3 regions of the Nonomuraea sp. NPDC003201 genome follow, and region 2 is predicted to be linked to each of the others. Evidence: riboswitches for the same ligand, from Rfam matches in the RefSeq annotation. Region 2 holds a riboswitch; each other region holds the start of a gene.
What was found. Region 2 has a riboswitch for S-adenosylmethionine ahead of ACWDX9_RS02920 (GNAT family N-acetyltransferase). Riboswitches for the same ligand answer to the same signal wherever they lie in the genome.

Region 1 (7,540 bases), on a different contig from region 2:
GCCCGTCGCCGGTGTTGAGGACCACGGTCTCGGCCTCGGGGTCGAGCCGCCCGCTCTCGGCGAGCTTCTTCAGCACGCCCACGGTCACCCCTCCCGCGGTCTCGGCGAAGACGCCCTCCGTCGAGGCCAGGAGCTTGATCGCGGCCACGATCTCGGCGTCCGTGACGTCCTCGACGGCCCCGCCGGTGCGCCGGGCGATGTCGAGCACGTACGGTCCGTCGGCCGGGTTGCCGATGGCCAGCGACTTGGCGATGGTGTCGGGCTTGACCGGCTGGACGACGTCGTGCCCCGCCTTGTACGCGGTGGAGACCGGCGAGCACCCGGCCGCCTGCGCTCCGAAGATCTTGTACGGCGTGTCCTCGACCAGCCCCAGCTGGACCAGCTCGCGGAAGCCCTTGTCGATCTTGGTGAGCTGCGAGCCGGAGGCGATGGGGATGACGATCTGCTCGGGCAACCGCCACCCGAGCTGCTCGGCGATCTCGTACGCGAGCGTCTTGGAGCCCTCGGCGTAGTAGGGCCGCAGGTTGACGTTGACGAACCCCCACTTGTCACCCAGCGGGTCGCCGATCAGCTCGGAGCAGAACCGGTTGACCTCGTCATACGTGCCTTCGATCCCGATCAGCTTGCCGCCGAACACGCGAGCCATGGCGATCTTGGCCGCTTCGAGGTTGGCCGGGATGAACACGCACGCCTCGAGCCCGGCGCGCGCCGCCGCCGCGGTGACCGCGCCCGCGAGGTTGCCCGTGGAGGAGCAGGAAAGGGTGTGGAAGCCGAAGTTACGCGCCGCCTCGACGGCGATGGCGACGACCCGGTCCTTGAAGGAATGGGTGGGGTTGCCCGAGTCGTCCTTCACGTACAGGTTCTTGAGACCGAGTGCGCGTCCGAGGTTTCCGGCCTTGACCAGTTTGGTCCAACCCGGGTTCATATTGGGCTTACTCGCGACGTCAACCGGCACCGGGAGCAGCGACCGGTAACGCCAGATGTTGGCGGGACCCGACTCGATGTCGGAGCGGGTCACCGTACCGAAGGAATAGGCCGCTTCGAGCGGCCCGAAACACTCCAGACACGCGAAGCTCGGACCGAGCGGGTAACGCGTGCCGCACTCGCGGCAGGACAGACCGACAGCAGGACCAAAGTCGAGCGACATGAAGCGAGGCCTTCCCTCATCTTCGCCTGCGGCCACCTTGACCGCAGACCGGAATTGGCACCTTGTCCCGGTCGGCCTCGCCAGGTCGCGAGTCTCAAACCGGGAGGGTTGCCGGGGCTTCGCAGGGCCGGTCCCTCCACCCCTCTGGATGAGCAATATTCAGTTGTTGAAAAGGACTCTACCCGTCCGTGGGGCCCAAATGGCCACCCGTCTCAAGATGCGAGACGTGGCGTCTCAGCGATAATCATCACCCAGCACTCCCTGCACGTATTTGCGGGCCTGGTGAATGCGCGACTTGGCGGTGCCCAGGGGAATGCCGAGCTGCTCGGCCACCTCGTTGTAGTCGAGCTGGACGATGTCGCGCAGCACCAGCGCCTGCGCCAGGTCGGGCTTGTCGGCCTCCAGCGCCTCCATGGCGTCGAGCAGGTCGAGCCGGGAGCCCGCGATCACGCTCACCCGCGCCACGTCGGGCTTCTGCGTGGGCAGCTCGTCCGAGGTCTGCTCGGCCGCGCGCCGTTTGAGCGACCTGTACGTGGTGCGCGCGCAGTTGGCCGTCACGATGTGCAACCAGGTGCTGAACCGCGCCCGGCCCTCGAACCGGCCGATGTTGCGCGCCACGGCCAGCAACGTGTCCTGCGAGGCTTCCTCGGCATCCTGGTGATAGGGGAGGATCCGGGCGCAGTGCCGCATCACATCCGGCTCGATCCGCGCCAGGAGCTCGCCAAGTGCGCGATGATCTCCTCCTGCGGCCGAGCGGGCGAGTTCCTCGGTTAGCTCATCAAGCGCCATAGCTGGGATCCTATGGGCGAAGGGAGCGTAGATGAACAGCGTCCTGGTGGCCTCCAACAGAGGGCCCGTTTCCTTTACCGTCTCGGACGACGGCGAGCTGACCATGAAACGCGGTGGCGGCGGCCTGGTTTCGGCACTGTCCGAGGTGGCCAGGAAGGACGGCATGCTGTGGGTGTGCGCGGCGCTGTCCGACGGCGACCGCAGCGCCGTGCGCCTGGTGCCGGGCGGCCGCATCGACCACGCCGGCTACGACACGGGCCCGCTGCGCATGCTCGACATCCCGCCCGCCACCTTCCACCGCGCCTACAACGCCGTGGCCAACTCCACCCTGTGGTTCGTCAACCACCTGCTCTACGACATCCCGAACTCGCCCAACTTCGGCACGAGGTTCGAGCGCGAGTGGGAGTCCTACCGCGACTACAACGGCGCGTTCGCGCTGGCGCTGGCCGACGAGGCCGGCCACGGCGCCCGCGTCATGGTGCAGGACTACCACCTGACGCTGACCCCGGCGATGCTCCGCGCCGAGCGGCCGGACCTGCGCATCGCCCACTTCAGCCACACCCCGTGGGCGCCCCCCGAATACTTCTCGCTGCTGCCCGACGAGGTGGTCGGAGAGGTCCTGGAGGGCATCCTGGGGGCCGATCACGCCGGATTCCTGGCCGACAGGTGGGCGCAGGCGTTCATGGACTGCTGCGAGGCGCTGCTGGGCGCGGAGGTCGACCGCGTGGGCCGCAGCGTCACCCACGAGGGCCGGACCACCCGCATCGGCGTGCACAGCCTCGGCGTGGACGGCGACGCGCTGTGGGAGCGCGCCGTCGAGCCCGACGTCGAGTCGCACATGACCGCGCTCAGGGAGCAGGTGGGCGACCGCCGGCTGATCGTCCGCATCGACCGCACCGAGCTGTCGAAGAACATCGTGCGCGGCCTGGTGGCCTACCGCGAGTTCCTCGCCGCGCACCCGGAGTGGCACGGCAAGGTGGTGCACCTGGCGTTCGCCTACCCGAGCCGGCACGACCTGCCCGAATACCGCGAATACACCGCGTCGGTGCTGCGCTGCGCGCAGGAGATCGAGGACGAGTACGGCACCGAGGACTGGGACCCGCTGATCCTCAACGTCAACGACGACTACCCGCGTTCGCTGGCCGCGTACCGGATGGCCGACGTGCTGCTGGTCAACCCCATCCGCGACGGGATGAACCTGGTCGCCAAGGAGGGCCCGATCCTGTCCACGAGGTGCGCGCTCGTGCTCTCGCGCGAGGCGGGGGCGGCGGCCGAGCTGGGCCCGCACGCGCTCGTGGTGAACCCGTACGACATCAGCGGGACGGCCGCCGCGCTGCACGCCGCGCTCGTCATGCCGGAGGACGAGCGCCGCATGCGGCGCGACAAGCTGCACGCCGCGGCCACCGCCCTGCCCCCGCAGAAGTGGCTCGCGGCCCAGCTCGACGCGCTGGCCGAGATCTGACCTCGGTCAGGTCCAGTCGGCGTGCTTGAGCGTGTCGGCCAGCCCCGGCGTGTTCCACTGGTCCACGATGAGGATCTTGCTCTGCGGCAGGTACCACTCGCGCTGCGTGAAGCGGAGCAGCACCTTCGTGGTCGAGCCCGAATACTTGACGCACTCCGACTGCCACGCGTTGTAGGCGGCCTTGTGCCCCGCGCCGACCTGGCGCAGGCCCCTGGTGACCTTCGGGCCGATGGCCTCGCCCCACTTCCGGTTGAACGGGCACGGCTGCACGTCGCTCGCCGTGTAGAAGGGCCGCTTGCCGGTGTACGGGCCGAACCCCTCGGCGCCGCGCTTGATGGACGAGGGGCCGAGGACGTAGAAGGCGTCGCACTCGGGCGTCCCCCAGCCCATGGGCTTGCCGCACTTGCCGGTCACGATCTGGACATCGTCGCCGAAGCGGTGGACCACCCACTTGATCGGGATGTACAGGGTCAGGCCCTTGCGCAGCTTGACCGCCTGGGCGGGTGCGGCGTGCGCGGGCAGGGAGGTCGCGAGGAGGGTGGCCGCGGCCACGGCCACGGCGGCGAGGTGTCGCTTGTGCATGCGCCCGACCCTAGGGAGCGCGACTTGCAGCTCAATCACGAACGGCTGAAAGCCGCCACAAGCTCCTCCAGCAGCGCGACGACGCCGTCGGGCCCGTCCACCACGATGTCGGCCCGCTCGGCCAGCTCGGTGACCTCCGCGGAGCCGCTGCACACGGTCACGCCGGGCAGGCCCGAGAGGCGTACGGCCTCGAACGCGGCCAGGTCGCCGAGATCGTCGCCCACGAACATGACGGACCTGGCGGCCCGCTCCGCCAGGAACAGGCTGAGCGCCTGCCCCTTGTCCATGCCCGGCGGCCGCAGCTCCAGCACGAAGCGCCCCGGCTCGACCACCAGGCCGCGCTTGCCGGCCAGCTCGGCCAGCGGCTCGCGCAGCCTGGCCAGCGCGCCTTCCGGGTCGGAGCTGCGCCTGGTGTGCACGGCGACGGCCCGGCCCTTGTCCTCGATGGTGACGTCGCGCAGGCCCAGCGACTCGAGCAGCAGCTGCAGCTCGGCCTCGGCCTCGAGCACGCCCGGAGGCGGCGGGGGGCCGGAGATCTGCCCGGCCTCCCAGCGCTCGAAGCCGTAGTGGCCGAGCACGACCAGCCGGGGCACGTCGGCCAGGCCCGGCCCGAGCTCCAGCGCGGTGGCCGGCGGCCGGCCGGTCACGATGGCCACCGCCAGGACGTGGGCGCCGAGCTCGGCCAGCACCTCCGGCGCCTTCGGATGGATCACGGCCTCGGCGGGATCGGGCACGATCGGCGACAGGGTTCCGTCGAAGTCGAGCCCGATCACGGCGCCCGCCGGGTCGTCCAAGATCGCTTTCATTCCAGGGATGTTCCTCACGCGGCTGCCGTACCCAGCCGTCAGGGACGCATGCCGAGTCTCCTGGCGGCGCGGTCACGCTGACGGGTGGACCGTAACCTGCGCAGCCGCTTGACCAGCATGGGATCGTGCTCCAGCGCCTCCGGCCGGTCGATCAGCTCACCGAGCAACTGGTAGTAGCGCGTGGCGGAGAACCCGAAGCTCTCCTTGATGGCCTGCTCCTTCGCGCCCGCGTAGCGCCACCATTGGCGTTCGAAGGCGAGGAGTTCGAGATCGCGTTCTGAGAGGGGTTGGCCGGACGTCTCCTGGGCAGCATTGTCACCGCTGAGCGGTGCTCCCATGGTGTCCTCCTCGGGAAAGGTGCGTGCGACGACTCCGCACGCACGCGGCCCGTGGCCAATCGTAATGTGCGAAGTGCGGCTGTTCACGACGTATTGAGAGACGTACAGTCACGAAATGTGACCTCAGTAATCACGCTCCTCACCGACTACGGACTCGAAGACGGCTATGTGGCGGCGTGTCACGGAGTGATCGCCGGAATCGCCCCCGAGGCGCGGGTGATCGACGTGTGCCACCTGATCCCCGCAGGTGACGTACGGCGTGGCGCGGCGATTCTCGCCCAGACCATTCCGTACCTTCCTGCGGGCATCCATATCGGCGCGGTCGATCCCAGCGCGGGCGGCGCCCGGCGGGCGGTGGCCGTCGAGGCGGGCGGGCGGGTGTTCATCGGGCCCGACAACGGGCTGCTGTCGTGGGCCGTGCACGCCAGCGGCGGCGCCGAGGCCGCCTACGCGATCAGCAACGAGGAGCACTTCCTGCGGCCGGTCTCCCCCACCTTCCACGGGCGCGACGTCTTCTCGCCGGTCGCGGGGCGGCTGTGCGGCGGGCTGAGACCGTCGGACCTGGGGCCCGAGGTGCCGATCGGCAGGCTGGTGACGCTGCCGGCGCCGACCACGCTGCTGCGTGAGGGCTCGGTGGAGGGCGAGGTCGTCTCGGTCGACCGCTACGGCAACACCCAGCTCTCGATCGCGGTCGGGGACCTGCACGCGCTGGGCGTGCGGGTGGGCGACACGCTGGGGGTCTGGCTGGGCCGGCGGCAGCTCTCGCTGCCCTACCGGGAGACGTTCGCGGCGGTGCCGCCGGGGGAGCTGGTGGCGTTCGCGGACTCGGCGGGGCTGATCGCGATCGCGGTCAATTCCGGTGACGCAGCGCAGCGGCTGGGGCTCCCACCTGGCGCACATGTCCGACTCTCCCCTACTCCATAGGACGAAGGCACACAGATCGGAATTACTCCGCGTATCGGTCTGTTTACCGAAGCGTCGGAATGAATCAGCGGGCACGTGTCAGAATGCAACGCGCGGGCGTCCCTCCCCTCCCCTCCAGAGGTCGACGTTGTACCAGCTGTCCATCGTGCTGCTCTCCATAATGTCCGCGATCTGGCCCGCGCCGGAGCCGCCCGTGTCAGAGCGCTGGCACGCGTGGCCCGTCGCGCAGATCTTCCCCGCGACCCTGCCCGGGGTCAGCCCGTCGGGGGCGCGGGTCACGTACGAGCTGGCCGGGGTCGCCCCCGAGGCGCCCTGCCGGACGGCGTTCCAGCCCGCCGCCGTCCGGCGCGGCTGCCGCGTGGCCCTGCGCGCCACGTACGCCGACAGCACGCAGACGTTCGTCGCCACCGTGGGCATCGCCGTGCTCGACACGCCCGGACGCGACTACTTCCGCGTGGGACGGCCCGCGACCGTGCGGCCGGTGGCCTTTCCCCGGGGGCCGGCCGAGCGCTTCGGCGAGCGGCAGTACTTCACCGGGGTGGTGCTCAGGTCCGACGAGCGCTACGTGGTGGCGACGGCCGCCGGGTACGCCGACGGCCGGCCGTACCAGCCGGGTGACCGCCTCGCGCCCCGGCTGCGCGCCACGGCGCGGCAGCTCGCCACCGAGTTGCACCGGACGCTCACCCGATGAGCAGGCTCGCCGTCGCCTTCCTCGTCACCGCGCTGGTGGTGGGAACCGTTCCGGCGAGCGCCACCGACGACGTGGGCGAGGCCGCCCGGGCGGGACAGTGGCAGCTCGCCGCGATGCGGCTGCCCGAGGCGTGGCGGTCGAGCAGGGGCGAGGGCGTGATCGTCGCCGTGCTCGACACCGGCGTGAACGGCCGCCACCCCGACCTGGAGGGCGCCGTGATCCAGGGCCCCGACCTGACCGGGACCGCCAAGGGCCTCTGGGGGCGGCACGGGACCGCCATGGCCAGCCTGATCGCCGGGCGCGGCCACGGCGACGAGCACAAGGGCGGCGTGATCGGGGTGGCGCCCGCGGCCAGGGTGCTGTCCATCCGGGTCACGCTGGAGAACGGCGACCCGCTGCGCGAGCAGCAGCGCGCCGGCGGGCGCGACGCGCTGGCCAAGGGCATCCGGTACGCGGTCGACCACGGGGCCGGCGTGATCAGCATGTCGCTGGGCGGCGGCAGCGGCGCGTGGGAGGGCTCGCCCTCGGAGGAGGAGGCCATCCAGTACGCGATCGCGCGCGGCGCCGTGCTGGTGGCCTCGTCGGGCAACGACGGCGGCACGGCCAACAGGAAGAACTTCCCCGCCGCCTATCCCGGGGTGATGGCCGTGGGGGCGGTGGACCGGGAGCTCAGGGTGGCCGCGTTCTCCAACAGGCAGGACTACCTGTCGGTGGTCGCGCCGGGCACCGAGATCGTCACGGCCGACGCGCGCGACTCCTACGTGGTGAGCGACGGCACCAGCTCGGCGGCGGCCATGGTGG
Region 2 (7,540 bases):
CGGCCCATTGTCCCCCTCCGATCCACAGGGCGTTGTGCAAGGTGCCGAACGGATCCCAGACCTCGCTGTTTGTGGCGTTCACGGTTACAGCATGGCGACGGCACCGACCAAAGAAACAGTCTTGTTCTACCTGCCCGGACGGGCGACGATCGTAAAGAGAGGCCCTTGTCGATGGGCCCGGCGGATCAGTCCGTCATGCGCAGGTCGATCGCGGTCAACAACGACGAAAGCCTGATGCCTTCCGCGGCCAGCGCCGCCGCACCCGCCTGTTCGCGATCAATGACGCACAATGCCTCACTGACCTGGGCCCCGAGGCTCCGCAGCTCAGCAGTGGACAGGACGATCTGGCCACCGCTGGTGACAACGTCCTCAACCACCAGAACCCGCCGCCCCACCACATCCGCGCCCTCGGCCAGTCGGCAGGTCCCGTACGTCTTGGCCTGCTTACGGACGAACGCGCACGGCAGACCGGTGTGCCGGCCAAGCGCGGTGACCACCGGAATCCCGCCCATCTCAAGCCCGGCCAACACCTCGACGTCCCCCGGGACCAGGGGCGCCATCGCCCGAGCGATGTCATCCAGCAGAACGGGGTCACCCTCGAACTTGTACTTGTCGAAGTACTCGGTGGCGGTACGTCCTGAGCGCAGCACGAAGTGGCCGGTGAGGTGGGCGGCGGCATGAATCCTGCGAGCCAGGTCAGAGCGCGTCACAGGCACCCAGTCTCCCAGAGGCAGGACCGCCCACACAGCCGAGAAGCAAGAACAGCCTCACCTCATGGTGGGCGGGTGCCACGTCCCGAAGTCCCACTCCTCGATCTCGCAGACACCCTCTGGATACGCCTGCCTCGCAACCTGCCGCATCGATCAAGGCACTTTTGCATTGTTACCAACAGTTATGGGCATATAGCTCTCCGTATCGCTAATAGGCCGTCTTGTCCGAAAGATGCCTATTTTGTCGGGGAGTGGAGGCATCGACGATGCGGAACGGCCGAACCATACTCGTCAGTACGTTCACGGCTACACTGCTGCTGACCGCAGGCTGCACCTCGGGTGGCTCGAACCCACCACCGCCCGCCGGCCCGCAGGAGCGGGCCCTCGCAGCCAAGCTGTCGATCACCCCGGCGAACGGCACGAAGAAGGTGCCCCCGGACGCCGGGGTCAGCGTCAAGGCCACCAACGGCAAGGTCACCAAGCTGACCGTCGCCGACGCCAAGGGGCATGAGGTACGCGGAACTCTTGGTGCGAACGGGACGTGGCACCCCACGTGGCCGCTGCAGCCCTCGACCGCGTACACGGTGAGCGCGCAGGCGACCGGCACGGACGGCAAGCCCGTCACCGCGCGGGCCACGTTCACCACGCTCAAGCCGAAGCGAGTGCTGGAGAGCGGCATGTCCCCGCTGGACGGCGAGAAGGTCGGCGTCGGCATGCCCGTCCAGCTCCTTCTGTCGCGCCCCGTGACCGCCAGGAGCGACCGGGCCGCGGTCGAGAAGTCGCTCGAGGTACGGATGTCGAAGCCGGTCGAGGGCGCGTGGAGCTGGGTGAGCGACCGCGAGGTCCAGTTCAGGCCGCGCGAGTACTGGCCGGTCGGCGAGAAGGTCACGGTGGTCGCGCACCTGGCCGGACTGCGGGCGGGCCGGGACCTGTGGGGCACCAGGGACCGCAGCCTGACGTTCACCGTCGGCGACGAGCACATCACCAAGATCCGCAATGCCACCCACCGGGCGGTCGTGCGGGAGAACGGCAAGGTCGTCAAGGCCATCCCGGTCAGCCTGGGCAAGAAGGGCGACGAGAGCTGGTCCGGCGTCATGATCGCCCAGGAGAAGGCCGCGTCGACCCTCATGGACTCGGCCACCATCGGCAGGCCCGGCGAGTACTACGCCCATACCAAGTGGAATGTCCGGATGACCTACAGCGGCATGTTCTTCCATGCCGCCCCCTGGTCGACCGGCGCGCAGGGCAACAGCAACGTCAGCCACGGCTGCGTGAACGCCAGCATGGCCAACGCCCGCTGGTTCTACAACTTCACGCAGCGGGGAGACATCATCGAGGTCACGGGGACGTCGCGGAAGCTCGAGTTCGGCAACGGGCCGACGCCGTGGGCGAAGTCATGGGATGACTGGCTCGCGGACAGCGCCCTCGGCAAGTCGATCAACGCCTAGAGTTAGCCGCTGGTGGTGAGCACTCCCGACGCCTGGCCGCCATGAGTCTTAAGGCCAGACCGTGCCAGGTGTGTCCACCTCTCACACTTCCCACATTGGGTGCGACTCTTCCAGAGAGCTCATCTGCCCCGTTCAAGCGCCGTCTATGGAAGGCGAATTGACGGTGTCCGTCTGTGCGGGCAGGATCTCGACTCGGTAGTTCATCCAGAGGATCTGAGGGACCTGGCCCTGTGACGGTCCGGCAACCTCCCCAGCGGGCAATCCGCGGGAAAGGTGCCAATGCCAGGAACGATGAGGGAGAGCTGATGAGCGTGCGGCTTGATGTTCCTGTCCTTTCCGGCGATCTGGTGCGGTTGGAGCCGCTGGCGATGCGGCACGCGGCGGATCTCGCGGAGGCGGCCGAGGAGGATCGGTCGTCCTACGATTTCACGCTGGTGCCTCGCGCTCGCGAGATACCGGACTACCTGGCGGCCCAGCTCGCCCGCGACGGGCTGACCCCATTCGCGCAGGTTCGGCTCACCGACGGCAAGGCGGTGGGATGCACCGGCCTGTGGGATCCTCGCAGGTGGCCGGACCGGCCGGACCTGCGCGCGATCGAGATCGGCTTCACCTGGCTGGCCGCCTCGGCACAGGGCACCGGGATCAATGCCGAGGCGAAGCTGTTGCTGCTGTCTTACGCGTTCGACGTGCTCGGCGTCGCCCGCGTCGACCTGAAGACCGACGCCCGCAACCATCGCTGCCGCCGGGCCTTGGAACGACTCGGCATCCCCTTCGAGGGCGTGCTGCGCGCCTGGTCCATGTCATGGGCGCACGGCGAGGAGGGCAAGGTCCGCGACTCGGCCATGTTCGCAGTGGTCGCCACCGAATGGCCTACCGTCAAACAGGTACTGCAAGCCCGCCTCACCGCCGTGAGCTCCCGTTCGCCGGCCCTCTGAGATGGGTGCGGTGAGGCGCCCCTGAGCACCTGAACACGACCTGTCAGTAAGTTCGGCCCCACCAGCCTGGCCACCCGGTGGCGGGGCTCGACCCGTGCCTGACCCATCACGCCGCCTTGTCACGGGGTCCGGAGTGGACCCCGCGACACGAGGTTGACATCCCATCAAGCAGCGTCGAGCGCTGCGGTGATCTTGCGGGTCATCTCGGCCAGGGTGGGGCTGGGCCGGCCCTGGTGGGTACGGGCGGCTGCTTCGAGGGCGACGCTGACGGTGCTGCGGAAGTTGTCGGCCTCGGCCGGATCCTGCTGCTTGAGCAGGCTCATGGATGCGGTCAGGGCCGGCAGCACCAGGTCGGCCAGGTCGGCGACGGACTTGCCGTACTTCACTCCCTTGGGCGCCTTGGTGAGCACGTGCCCGACCAGGCCGGTCGCGGAGGTCAGGGCGATGGAGCCTTCGGCGGCGACCTTGTGGGCCGAGCCGGCGGCACCAGCGGCGGACATCAGGGAGACGGCACCCCACGCGGCGGTCCGCAGGGTGAGCTTGTCCTGGTCGGAAAGGGTGATGGACATGGTGGCGTACTCCCTTGGCTCTGTTATGAAATGGGCTTCCACGAGAGGCGGGGGCGAGCTGGGCGTGCCCCGGTTCGCGCTCTGTGCATTCACTGTCGCCGACCGCTCTGATACCGGGCGGTTGGCGTGCTGACACGGCGGCTGACACCGGCACAGCATCCGACCCGATCGCCCCCGGGACACTGCCTGCCGCGCTCCTACGGGCGCAAGAAGGCCCAGACCGCGGAACGGCTCAAGGCTAGGAACAGGTGGACCGATCATGATCTGGCCTTCACCACGAAGCTTGGCGGCCCCGATCGAGCGCACGGAGGACCGAAATCAGCGGAAGTCCATCCTCAAGCAGGCCGTCGTACGGGACGCCCATGCCAACACTGCCCTCCTCATCGAGCAAGGCGTTCAGGAAATCCTCGGCCACATCCGTGTGACCACCACCGGGCGCGCCACACCCTCCAGATGAAAGACGCCCTCTGGGGTCTCCCTGATCAGTGGCGGTCAAGGTCCTCGATCGCCAGCACGACGGCTGTGATGAGAAACCCCAGCCCCACGCCCACCAGCGCGATCACCGCTGTGGTCGCATCGCCCCCTGTTCCGGTGAGAACGACCCAGCCGGCCACAACGAGGAACAACCAGCCGAGAAGGACGAGACTACGAGCACCACTACGGCGAGTTCCGCTGCTGCGCTTCAACGACCATCCTTCGGTTGGGTGAGGCTACGGATGATGTTCCATGCATCTTCGCTCAGGAAAGATCCAATGCATGCGCCCTTCCAGGAACACGGGGCGAGCAGCTCTCGGTGACGGTGGTGTTGCTGTGGGCCGACCAGACCGAGATGACCTATGAGGCGTGCCCGAGCCGGAGAGCAGCGAGACGAAGCTGCGCCATATCTCGCCGAGTGTCTGCAACCCGCTGCCCATAGAAGATCGAAAAAGGCCCTCTCCCCAACTACGGGAGAGGGCCTTTCACCTGCGGAGGATCGGGGATTTGAACCCCGGATGGGCGGTAAACCCAAACCGCATTAGCAGCTCTGGGCGTGGCCGTTCAGGACAGTTCCCCCTGGACCAATGCCACCACGCGGTCTTCCCCGAACGAGCTGAAACCACCGTGAACTGCAACCCAAACTGCAACCCCAGCCTGTCTGAGCAGCAGGCAGTCGCCGTTCAGTACCTGTGTTTCGCCGACTCCTGCTCGCCGATCTCTCGTCAGCCACTATCCCTGGTGGAGCGCAGCGGTCGTCGGGAATCGAACCCGCGCTGTCGCCGGACGCGCCAATCAGCAACGTCAACTGCGCCCGTCAACGGGCAACATGCGGTCGGCGCCGCCTCGATTACAGCACCCGCCTGCCCTCACCTCCATCTGATCTCCACCAACACGCAGCACGGCGAGCCAGATCTTTTCGGCAGTCACTTAATCCGGAATTCGGATGTTCAGTGACATGTATTGCGGAAATTGACTACATCGCTGTGCTGCCTGCTCGCCTGGCGTAGAGTTGAGCAGTTCATACCGGCCTCACTGGAGGCACCATCGCGAAGGACGGTTCAGTTGTGAGCCAGTCGAACGATTTCTTCATTACATATAACGGGAAGGATGAGGACTGGGCGACGTGGATCGCCGCGACGCTTGAGGCCGCCGGATACACAACGACTATTCAGGTATGGGATTTCCGCCCCGGGGACAACTTTATGGCAGCGATGGATCAAGCCTTGGCAACCTGCAGACGCACTCTTGGCGTACTCTCGTCCCACTATCTCACCTCTCTCTTCACCCGAGCGGAGTGGACAGCGGCCTATCGCCAGACATTGCTCGGGGAAACGCGCCGGTTCATTCCGATCAGGGTTGGCGAATGCGACGTGGCGCCGCTGCTCGGTCCGTTGGTCTACGTCGACCTGGTAGGCGCAGAGGAGAACGAGGCTCGCCATCGACTGCTAACCGGAGTCGCCGACTCAGCGAACCGGTCCCCGCGGGATCCCCGATTCCCAGGCACTACCAACCGTTGATCCCCCGTAGAAGCAGGCCAGGCGGCGGAGCACAGGAGATTCTTTGTCTGATACCGGATACACCAGACAATTTTTCATCAGTCATGCGGACGCCGACGTGCAGTGGGCGGAGTGGATCGCGTTCGAACTGGAAAACGCTGGCTACGGAGTAATCCTCAAGGCGTGGGATTTCCGGCCTGGGCATAACCTTCTCGACAAGATCGATGAGGCACTATCCGTCTGCCACCACACCCTCCACGTCATCTCCGCCAGGCATGACGCCGAGGTGGCCGCCCGCACCGCCGCTCAGTACCAAGGACTTCAGGGCAAAGAACGAGCCCTGATTCCCGTCCGGGTGGACGAGGCCGAAGACGATATTCCGCCATCGATAGGGGCACTCGTACCGATCGACCTCCGCAGCGTGGACGAGGATGAGGCCCGGCGCCGCCTGCTGGCCGCGGTGGAGGAGCGCGCGGAGCGGGTCCCACGAGCCGGCTTCCCTAACCGGCCCGCGAAGCAAGTTCGGTTCCCCGGGGCCGAGCAGGAGATCTGCCAACTTCGCGGACACCTCCCGGACCCTCGTTTTATTGGACGCGACGACATGATGGCGGATCTGTATCGCGCCCTACGAGCGGACCGACCGACCTCCGCTATCCAGGCGATCACCGGCCTGGGTGGGCTGGGCAAGACCCAGGTTGCCGTCGAATACGCTCTCCGACACGGCGGTGCGTACGACTTGGTGTGGTGGGTACGGGCCGAGGATCCGACCACATTGCGAGGAGACTACGCCGAGCTCGCCACTGAGTTGGATCTGCCGTTCGAAAAGGATGACCAGGCGATAGCAGCGCTTCGTCAGGCACTACGTCGCCGGAAAAACTGGCTGCTGATCTTCGACAACGCCGAGGACCCTGATGAGGTCTTGCCGCTGCTTCCAGAGAGACACACAGGACATGTGCTCATCACCTCCCGACGGTCGGAATGGCCCCATGCGGAACCCCGGAACCTGGATGTTCTCCCCGTCCCCGCCGCAGTGGAATATCTGCGGCAATGGGGAGGTATAGCCAGCACTAACACGGCAAGGGAATTGGCGGTAGCCCTGGGGTGCCTGCCTCTGGCGCTTGCACAGGCGGCGAGCGTCATCGCGGACGGAATGGCCGCCACCGACTACCTCAACCAACTCCACAAGCAGTCGCCAGAACTGTTCGTGCAGGGACGAACCGGAAACCATCAGGCGACCATCGCCTCCACATGGCGAGTATCCTTCGACCGCCTAGCCGACCAGTCCCCGGCCGCCGTGGCCCTGTTCCGCCTGGCCGCGTTCCTCGGGGCCGAGGCGATCCCACTGGACCGGATCGTTCCGGTATCGGGCTTGCCTGCCGAGTTGACCGAGGCGCTGGCGAACCCGTTCCTCCGTACTAGGGCCACTCAGGCCCTCCGGGAGTACTCCCTGGCAAAGACCGGTGACGGCCTCATGTCGATCCATCGAATGGTGCAAGCCGTCACCCGGTCCGAACTCGCTGCGGAAGAGCCCCGCTGGGCAGGATATGCGCTCGCGACAATGAGCACCGCGTTTCCCCATGAGGTACAGGATCCCCCGTCTTGGCCAACCTGCGAAACTATGCTCGCCCACGCTCTCGCAAGCGCACAACATACTCGACGGCTCCGCGTCGACATCACGGGAACGATCGACCTGCTGGACCGGGTCGCGCGATATCTCCTGGCCCGGGGACGGTCGGACCAGGCGACTGCGGTCGTCGAGGACGCTCTGACGTCGGCCAGGCAGCTTCCCGCTGACGCCCCCGAGTATCTCCGCTGCCGCAACACCCAGGGGCTGATCCTGCTGAGTCAAGGCGACCATCACGGGGCGCTGCAAGCGCAAGAGGAGGTCTACCAGGTTAGAATGCG
Region 3 (5,457 bases), on a different contig from region 2:
CGACAGGCCGGCCGAGCCGGTCCGCGCATAGACCAGCACGGACAGGGCCAGCATCTTGATCGAGTCCCCGCCGACCAGCAGCGCGAAGCTGCCGAACAGGACCCGGAACTCCTTGACGGCGAACACCTCGCCGAACGTCGCGCCATTCACGTCCACGATGGTGCGGACCGGACCGGCGAACTGGCGACTCTTTCGGATATAACCGAAAGGTGCCCGTAAGAATCGAGGTCACCCCGCAGGACCTGGTGGCCACCAGGTTCGCGATCTCACCGCTGATCGAGACCATGCACGCGCAGTGGGTGCTGGCGGGCCGGCTGGAGGCGGGCGTCCACGGCCGGTGGGCCGCTCGGTGGCGGGGCACGTACCGGGAGCTCGAACGCGTCCACCCCGTGCTGCGGGCCGCGGACGCGATCAGCGGCAACCGGCGCGGCACGAACGTCGCCTTCATCGCCCCGCCGCCGACGGCGGTGGACGTGCCGTTCGAGGCGGAGCTGGCCGCCATGCGCAGGACGCCGCTGGAGCAGGCGCACGCGGAGATCGCCCGGGCGCTCGCCGGGCGGCCGGCGGCGGGCGGGGTCAGGGAGCTGCTGGCGGGACCGCGGGTGGTGGAGCGGTTCGCCGACGCGTACGGGGCGCTCTGGACGGAGGTCGTCTCCCACGAGTGGCCGCGCTTCCGCGCGATCCTGCAGCGCGACGTCGCCCATCGGGCGGGACGGCTGGCCGCCTACGGCTGGGCGGCGGCGCTGGAGGACCTCAGCCCGCAGGTCCACTGGCGGCCCCGGGGGCAGATCGAGGTCGAGCTGACCAGCCTCCACGGGCTGCGTCGGCTCGGCGGCAAGGGGCTGCTCTTCCTGCCGTCGGCGTTCACGACCGCCGTCGGCGCCTACCTGGAGGACGCCTGGCCGTACGCGATGATCTACCCCGCGAGGGGCGCCGCGGCCCCGCCCGCCGCGGCCGACGCCGACCTGTCGGCCCTGATCGGCCGCAGCCGCGCCCGCATCCTCGCCGAGCTGGCCGCGCCCGCCACCACCACCCAGCTCGCGGCCCTGCTCGGGCAGAGCCTGGGCACCACGGGCGGCCATCTGGCGGCGCTGCGCAGGACGGGCCTGATCGCGGGCACCCGCGTCGGCCGCGGCGTCCTGTACGCGCGCACGCCCCTCGGCGACGCCCTGATCAACGGCTGATCCATCCCCCTGTGTCCTATTCATGCAAATCCTACTGATATAGTCGCTTATGTCACGAGTCCAGTGCGAAGCCCCGGCTTGCTGGACGGCAACCCTCCCACCGCGGCGGGGTGCCCCGGGTGATGACACGGTCGTCGAGCCGAACGGTGCTGCTCGCGGCAAGCGCGGATGTCGAGTCGTGCTGCCCTGCGCCCTTGGCCGGCCGCTCGAAGAGGAACTCGAAAAGGAATGGGAAAGATGAAGGGCGGATTCACTCGCCTCGCGGGACTGGGCATGGTGGTCGCGCTGGCGGTCACGGCCTGCGGCGGCGTCGACACTGGCGGCTCCACTGGCGGTTCTACCGGCGGCTCCACTGGCGGCGCGGCGAAGCAGGAGCTCACGGTGACCGCGTTCGCGGGCGCGTGGGGAGAGCTGTTCAAGAAGTCGTTCGTGGAGCCGTTCGAACGCGACACCGGCGCCAAGGTGAACCTCGTCTACGGCGCGAACGCCGAATGGCTCACCAAGCTGCGCGCGGCCGGCGGCAAGAACCCGCCGTTCGACGTCATCGCGTTCACCCCGGACGCGTCGCTGCCCGCGGCCTCCGCCGGGCTGCTCCAGCCGCTGGCCACCGACAAACTGGCGCACTTCAAGGAGCTGGACCCGGTGCTCGCCGGCAAGTCCGCGTACGACGGCAAGCAGTACGGCGTGCCGCTGACCACCGGCTCCACCGGCCTCCTCTACCGCACCGACAAGATCAAGACGCCGCCCGCGGACTGGGCGGACATCTTCGACAAGCAGTACTGCGGCCACGTCGCCCTCCCGCCGCTCACCTACAACCCCGGCCTGGAGTTCTTCTCCGCCCTGGTCACCTCCCAGGGCGGCACGCTGTCCGACCCGGCCGCCGTGGACAAGGCGTTCGACAGGCTCGCGACGCTGAAAGGCTGCGTGTCCTCCTTCCCCGCCAACGCGGGCAACGCCGCCACCGTCATCGAGAACGGCGACGCCTGGATCATGCCCTTCTGGGACGGCCGCGCCTTCGCCATGGCCCAGGCCGGCTCCCCGATCGGCTTCACCTACCCCAAGTCCGGCCCCGTCGGCGCGCTGACCTCGTACTTCATCGCCGCGGGGACGCAGAAGGGCGGCCTGGCGATCAAGTTCCTGGACCACCTGACGGCCGCGCAGAACCAGAAGCCGTTCGCCGAGGGCACCTGGTACGCCGCCGGCAACGACTCGATCTCCTACAGCGAGCCGTTCGAGCAGAAGGTGAAGCACGGTCCCGACGTCTTCAAGAAGTTCATCTGGGTGGACTACGCGGTCGCCACCCCGAAGCTGAACGAATGGCAGCAGCGGTGGAACCAGATCTTCGGCTGACCCCGGAAGAAGGCGGCGGGCACGTCGAGATCGAGGGGCTCGCCGCCGGGTACGACGGCGCGCGCGTGCTCGACCTGGACCGGCTGTCGATCCGCAAGGGCGAGTTCCTGTCGATCCTCGGGCCCAGCGGCTGCGGCAAGACGACGCTGCTCAACTGCGTCGCCGGGTTCGTCCAGCCCACGGCCGGGCGGATCGTGATCGACGGCTCCGACGTGACCCGGCGGCCCCCGTACCGGCGGGGTCTGGGCATGGTGTTCCAGAACTACGCGCTCTTCCCGCACATGACCGTGGCCGCCAACGTGGCGTACGGGCTGCGCGTGCGCCGGCTCGGCCGGCGGGAGCGGGACGAGCGGGTGCGGGAGGCGCTGAGCCTGGTCGGCCTGGAGGGGTACGCCGGTCGGCGGCCCCGCCAGTTGTCCGGCGGGCAGCAGCAGCGGGTCGCCCTCGCCCGCGCCCTGGCCATCCGGCCCGCCGTGCTGCTGCTGGACGAGCCGCTGTCCAACCTGGACGCCAAGCTGCGCAGGGAGATGCGGGTGGAGCTGCGCGCCATCCAGCGGCGCATCGGCACCACCATGGTCTTCGTCACGCACGACCAGGAGGAGGCGCTCGCGCTGTCGGACCGGGTGGCCGTCATGAACGGCGGCCGGGTCGAGCAGCTCGGCAGCCCCGACGAGGTCTACCGGCGGCCGGCGACCCGGTTCGTGGCGCAGTTCATCGGCGCGGCCAACGTCCTGGAGGGCACGGTGACCGGCTCGGGCGCGCTGGACTCCGGCGGGATCGTCGTCGAGTGCGGCCCGCTGTCGCTGCGGCCGGGCGGGCGCGCCGTCGTCGCCGTCCGCCCCGAACGCATCCGCCTGGCCACACCGGGCCCAGAGGCCGGCCCAGCTACGGGCGGCGTGGCCGGGACGGTGGGGTATCGGGCCTTCGCCGGGGACGCCTGGCACGTGGAGGTGCGGCTGGCCGACGGGCGAACCCTGAGCGTGCGGGTCGCCGACACCGGCGCCGGAGATCCGCCCAGCGCGGGCACGTCCGTGCTCGCGCGCTGGGATCCGGCCGACGTCATCCTCCTGGAAACGGAGTCGCCGTGACACGCCGCTGGGCGGGCCTGCCGTACATCCTGCCGCTCGTCGCCTTCCTGGCCGCCCTGTTCCTGGTCCCCCTCGTAGGGCTGCTGCGGCTCAGCTTCAGCCCTGTCGACGCCTTCAACGCGGCGCTGCCAGGATTCACCTTCGGGCAGTACGCCCGGGTGTTGACCGAGCCGTACTTCTACAGTTCCCTGCTGCGGACCCTGGCCACCGCGCTCCTGGTGGCGGTGCTGTGCGTGGCGCTGGCGTACCCGGCCGCGTATTTCCTGGCCCGCCGGCGGCCCGGCGTCGTGCGGACCCTGCTGTTCGTCATCGTGATCTCGCCCCTGCTGACCAGCGTGGTCGTACGCACCTACGGATGGGTCGTGCTGCTGTCCGGCAACGGGCTCGTCAACCGGGCGCTCGTCGCCTCCGGGCTGCGTGAGCAGCCCGCCCAGCTGCTCACCAGCTACCCGGCCGTCGTGGTCGCGGTGACGCACGTGCTGCTGCCGTTCGCGATCATCCCGCTCACGACGGCGCTCGGCGGGCTGGACCGCAACCTGCACCGGGCCTCGCAGACGCTCGGAGCCGGGCCGGTCAGGACGTTCCTGCGGGTCACGGTCCCGCTCAGCCTGCCCGGCGCGGTCACCGGCGCCCTCATCGTCTTCGCGCTGGCCATGGGCATCTACATCACGCCGCTGCTGGTCGGCGGGGTGACCCAGCCGCTGACCGGCATCCGGGTCTACGACCAGGTGACGACGGTGTTCGACTACCCGGTGGCGGCGGCGCTGAGCTTCGCGCTGCTGGCGCTGACCGTCGTGTCCACGGGGCTGCTGGCGGGCGTGTTCCGGATCTGGGAGAGGCGCCTTCATGGGTGAGCGGGGCTACGACAGGATCGTGCGGCTGGTGGCCGCGGCCCTGGCGGCGCTGGTGTTGCTGTTCCTGATCGCGCCGCTGGTCGTGCTGGTGACGAGCTCGTTCAACCGGGCGGGCTCGATGGCGTTCCCGCCGTCGGGGCTGTCGCTGCGCTGGTACGCCGAGGTGCTCGGCTCGCCCGACTGGCAGGTCTCGTTCCGGCTGAGCGGCCTGCTGGTGCTCCTGGTGGTGCCGACGACGGTGGTCATCGGGACGCCGGCGGCGTATGGGCTGTCGCGGGGGTCGTTCCCCGGCCGGCGGCTGCTGCAGGGGTTCGCGCTGTCGCCGCTGATGGTCCCGGAGATCATCGTCGCGCTCGGCCTGCTCTACTACTTCCACGGCGTCGGCCTCGTCAACTCGGTGACCGGGCTGTGGCTGGCGCACTCGCTGGTGGCGCTGCCGTTCGTGGTGCGGGCGGTCATGGTGAGCGCCGCGCAGCTCGACCCGGCGCTGGAGCGGGCCGCCCTGAGCCTGGGCGCCGGGCGGGTCCGGGTGTTCCTCACGGTGACGCTGCCGCTGCTGCGGCCCGGCATCCTCGCGGGCGCGGTCCTCGCCGCCGTCACCTCGCTCGGCGAGGTCGCCGTCACGGCCCTGGTGGCGGGCGCGAACACCACGACGGTGCCGCTGCGCATCTTCTCGGCCGTGCAGTACCAGCTCGACCCGTCGATGGCCGCGGTGTCCACGCTGCTCATGGCGGCGAGCGTGGTGGTGATGGTGGTCGCGGACCGATTCGCTCGCATTTCGGAGGCCCTATGACAAGCACGGGTACGGCGACCGCGACCGGCGCGCGGATCGGCATCGACGTCGGGGGGACGTTCACCGACCTCGTGGCCTCCGTACCGGACCGCGGCCTCGTGGTGCACCACAAGGAGCCGAGCACGCCCGCCGACCCGTCCCTGGCGGTCGCGGACGGGCTGGCGGCCCTCCTCGCCCGCGCGGACCTG

Region 1: another riboswitch for S-adenosylmethionine. It lies ahead of thrC (threonine synthase); the one in region 2 lies ahead of ACWDX9_RS02920 (GNAT family N-acetyltransferase).
Region 3: another riboswitch for S-adenosylmethionine. It lies ahead of ACWDX9_RS58225 (ABC transporter substrate-binding protein); the one in region 2 lies ahead of ACWDX9_RS02920 (GNAT family N-acetyltransferase).

The regions. Positions count from the first base shown of each region.
Region 1 covers NZ_JBSFTC010000123.1:12,536-20,075, forward strand. Annotated here, with positions in the region: gene thrC (threonine synthase) at 1-1,147, opposite strand, end outside; SAM riboswitch class I at 1,161-1,302, opposite strand; gene ACWDX9_RS33580 (RNA polymerase sigma factor) at 1,382-1,936, opposite strand; gene ACWDX9_RS33585 (alpha,alpha-trehalose-phosphate synthase (UDP-forming)) at 1,968-3,398, shown strand; gene ACWDX9_RS33590 (hypothetical protein) at 3,405-3,980, opposite strand; gene otsB (trehalose-phosphatase) at 4,016-4,786, opposite strand; gene ACWDX9_RS33600 (DUF3263 domain-containing protein) at 4,825-5,124, opposite strand; gene ACWDX9_RS33605 (SAM hydrolase/SAM-dependent halogenase family protein) at 5,242-6,048, shown strand; gene ACWDX9_RS33610 (hypothetical protein) at 6,194-6,739, shown strand; gene ACWDX9_RS33615 (S8 family serine peptidase) at 6,736-7,540, shown strand, end outside.
Region 2 covers NZ_JBSFTC010000003.1:81,845-89,384, reverse strand. Annotated here, with positions in the region: gene ACWDX9_RS02935 (hypothetical protein) at 1-82, opposite strand, end outside; gene pyrE (orotate phosphoribosyltransferase) at 186-710, opposite strand; gene ACWDX9_RS02925 (L,D-transpeptidase) at 977-2,158, shown strand; SAM riboswitch class I at 2,356-2,456, shown strand; gene ACWDX9_RS02920 (GNAT family N-acetyltransferase) at 2,464-3,093, shown strand; gene ACWDX9_RS02915 (hypothetical protein) at 3,258-3,662, opposite strand; gene ACWDX9_RS02910 (hypothetical protein) at 4,145-4,348, opposite strand; gene ACWDX9_RS02905 (toll/interleukin-1 receptor domain-containing protein) at 5,204-5,656, shown strand; gene fxsT (FxSxx-COOH system tetratricopeptide repeat protein) at 5,700-7,540, shown strand, end outside.
Region 3 covers NZ_JBSFTC010000473.1:313-5,769, reverse strand. Annotated here, with positions in the region: partial or broken gene ACWDX9_RS58235 (MFS transporter) at 1-150, opposite strand, end outside; gene ACWDX9_RS58230 (helix-turn-helix domain-containing protein) at 210-1,184, shown strand; SAM riboswitch class IV at 1,235-1,355, shown strand; gene ACWDX9_RS58225 (ABC transporter substrate-binding protein) at 1,422-2,534, shown strand; gene ACWDX9_RS58220 (ABC transporter ATP-binding protein) at 2,513-3,622, shown strand; gene ACWDX9_RS58215 (ABC transporter permease) at 3,619-4,476, shown strand; gene ACWDX9_RS58210 (ABC transporter permease) at 4,469-5,269, shown strand; partial or broken gene ACWDX9_RS58205 (hydantoinase/oxoprolinase N-terminal domain-containing protein) at 5,266-5,457, shown strand, end outside.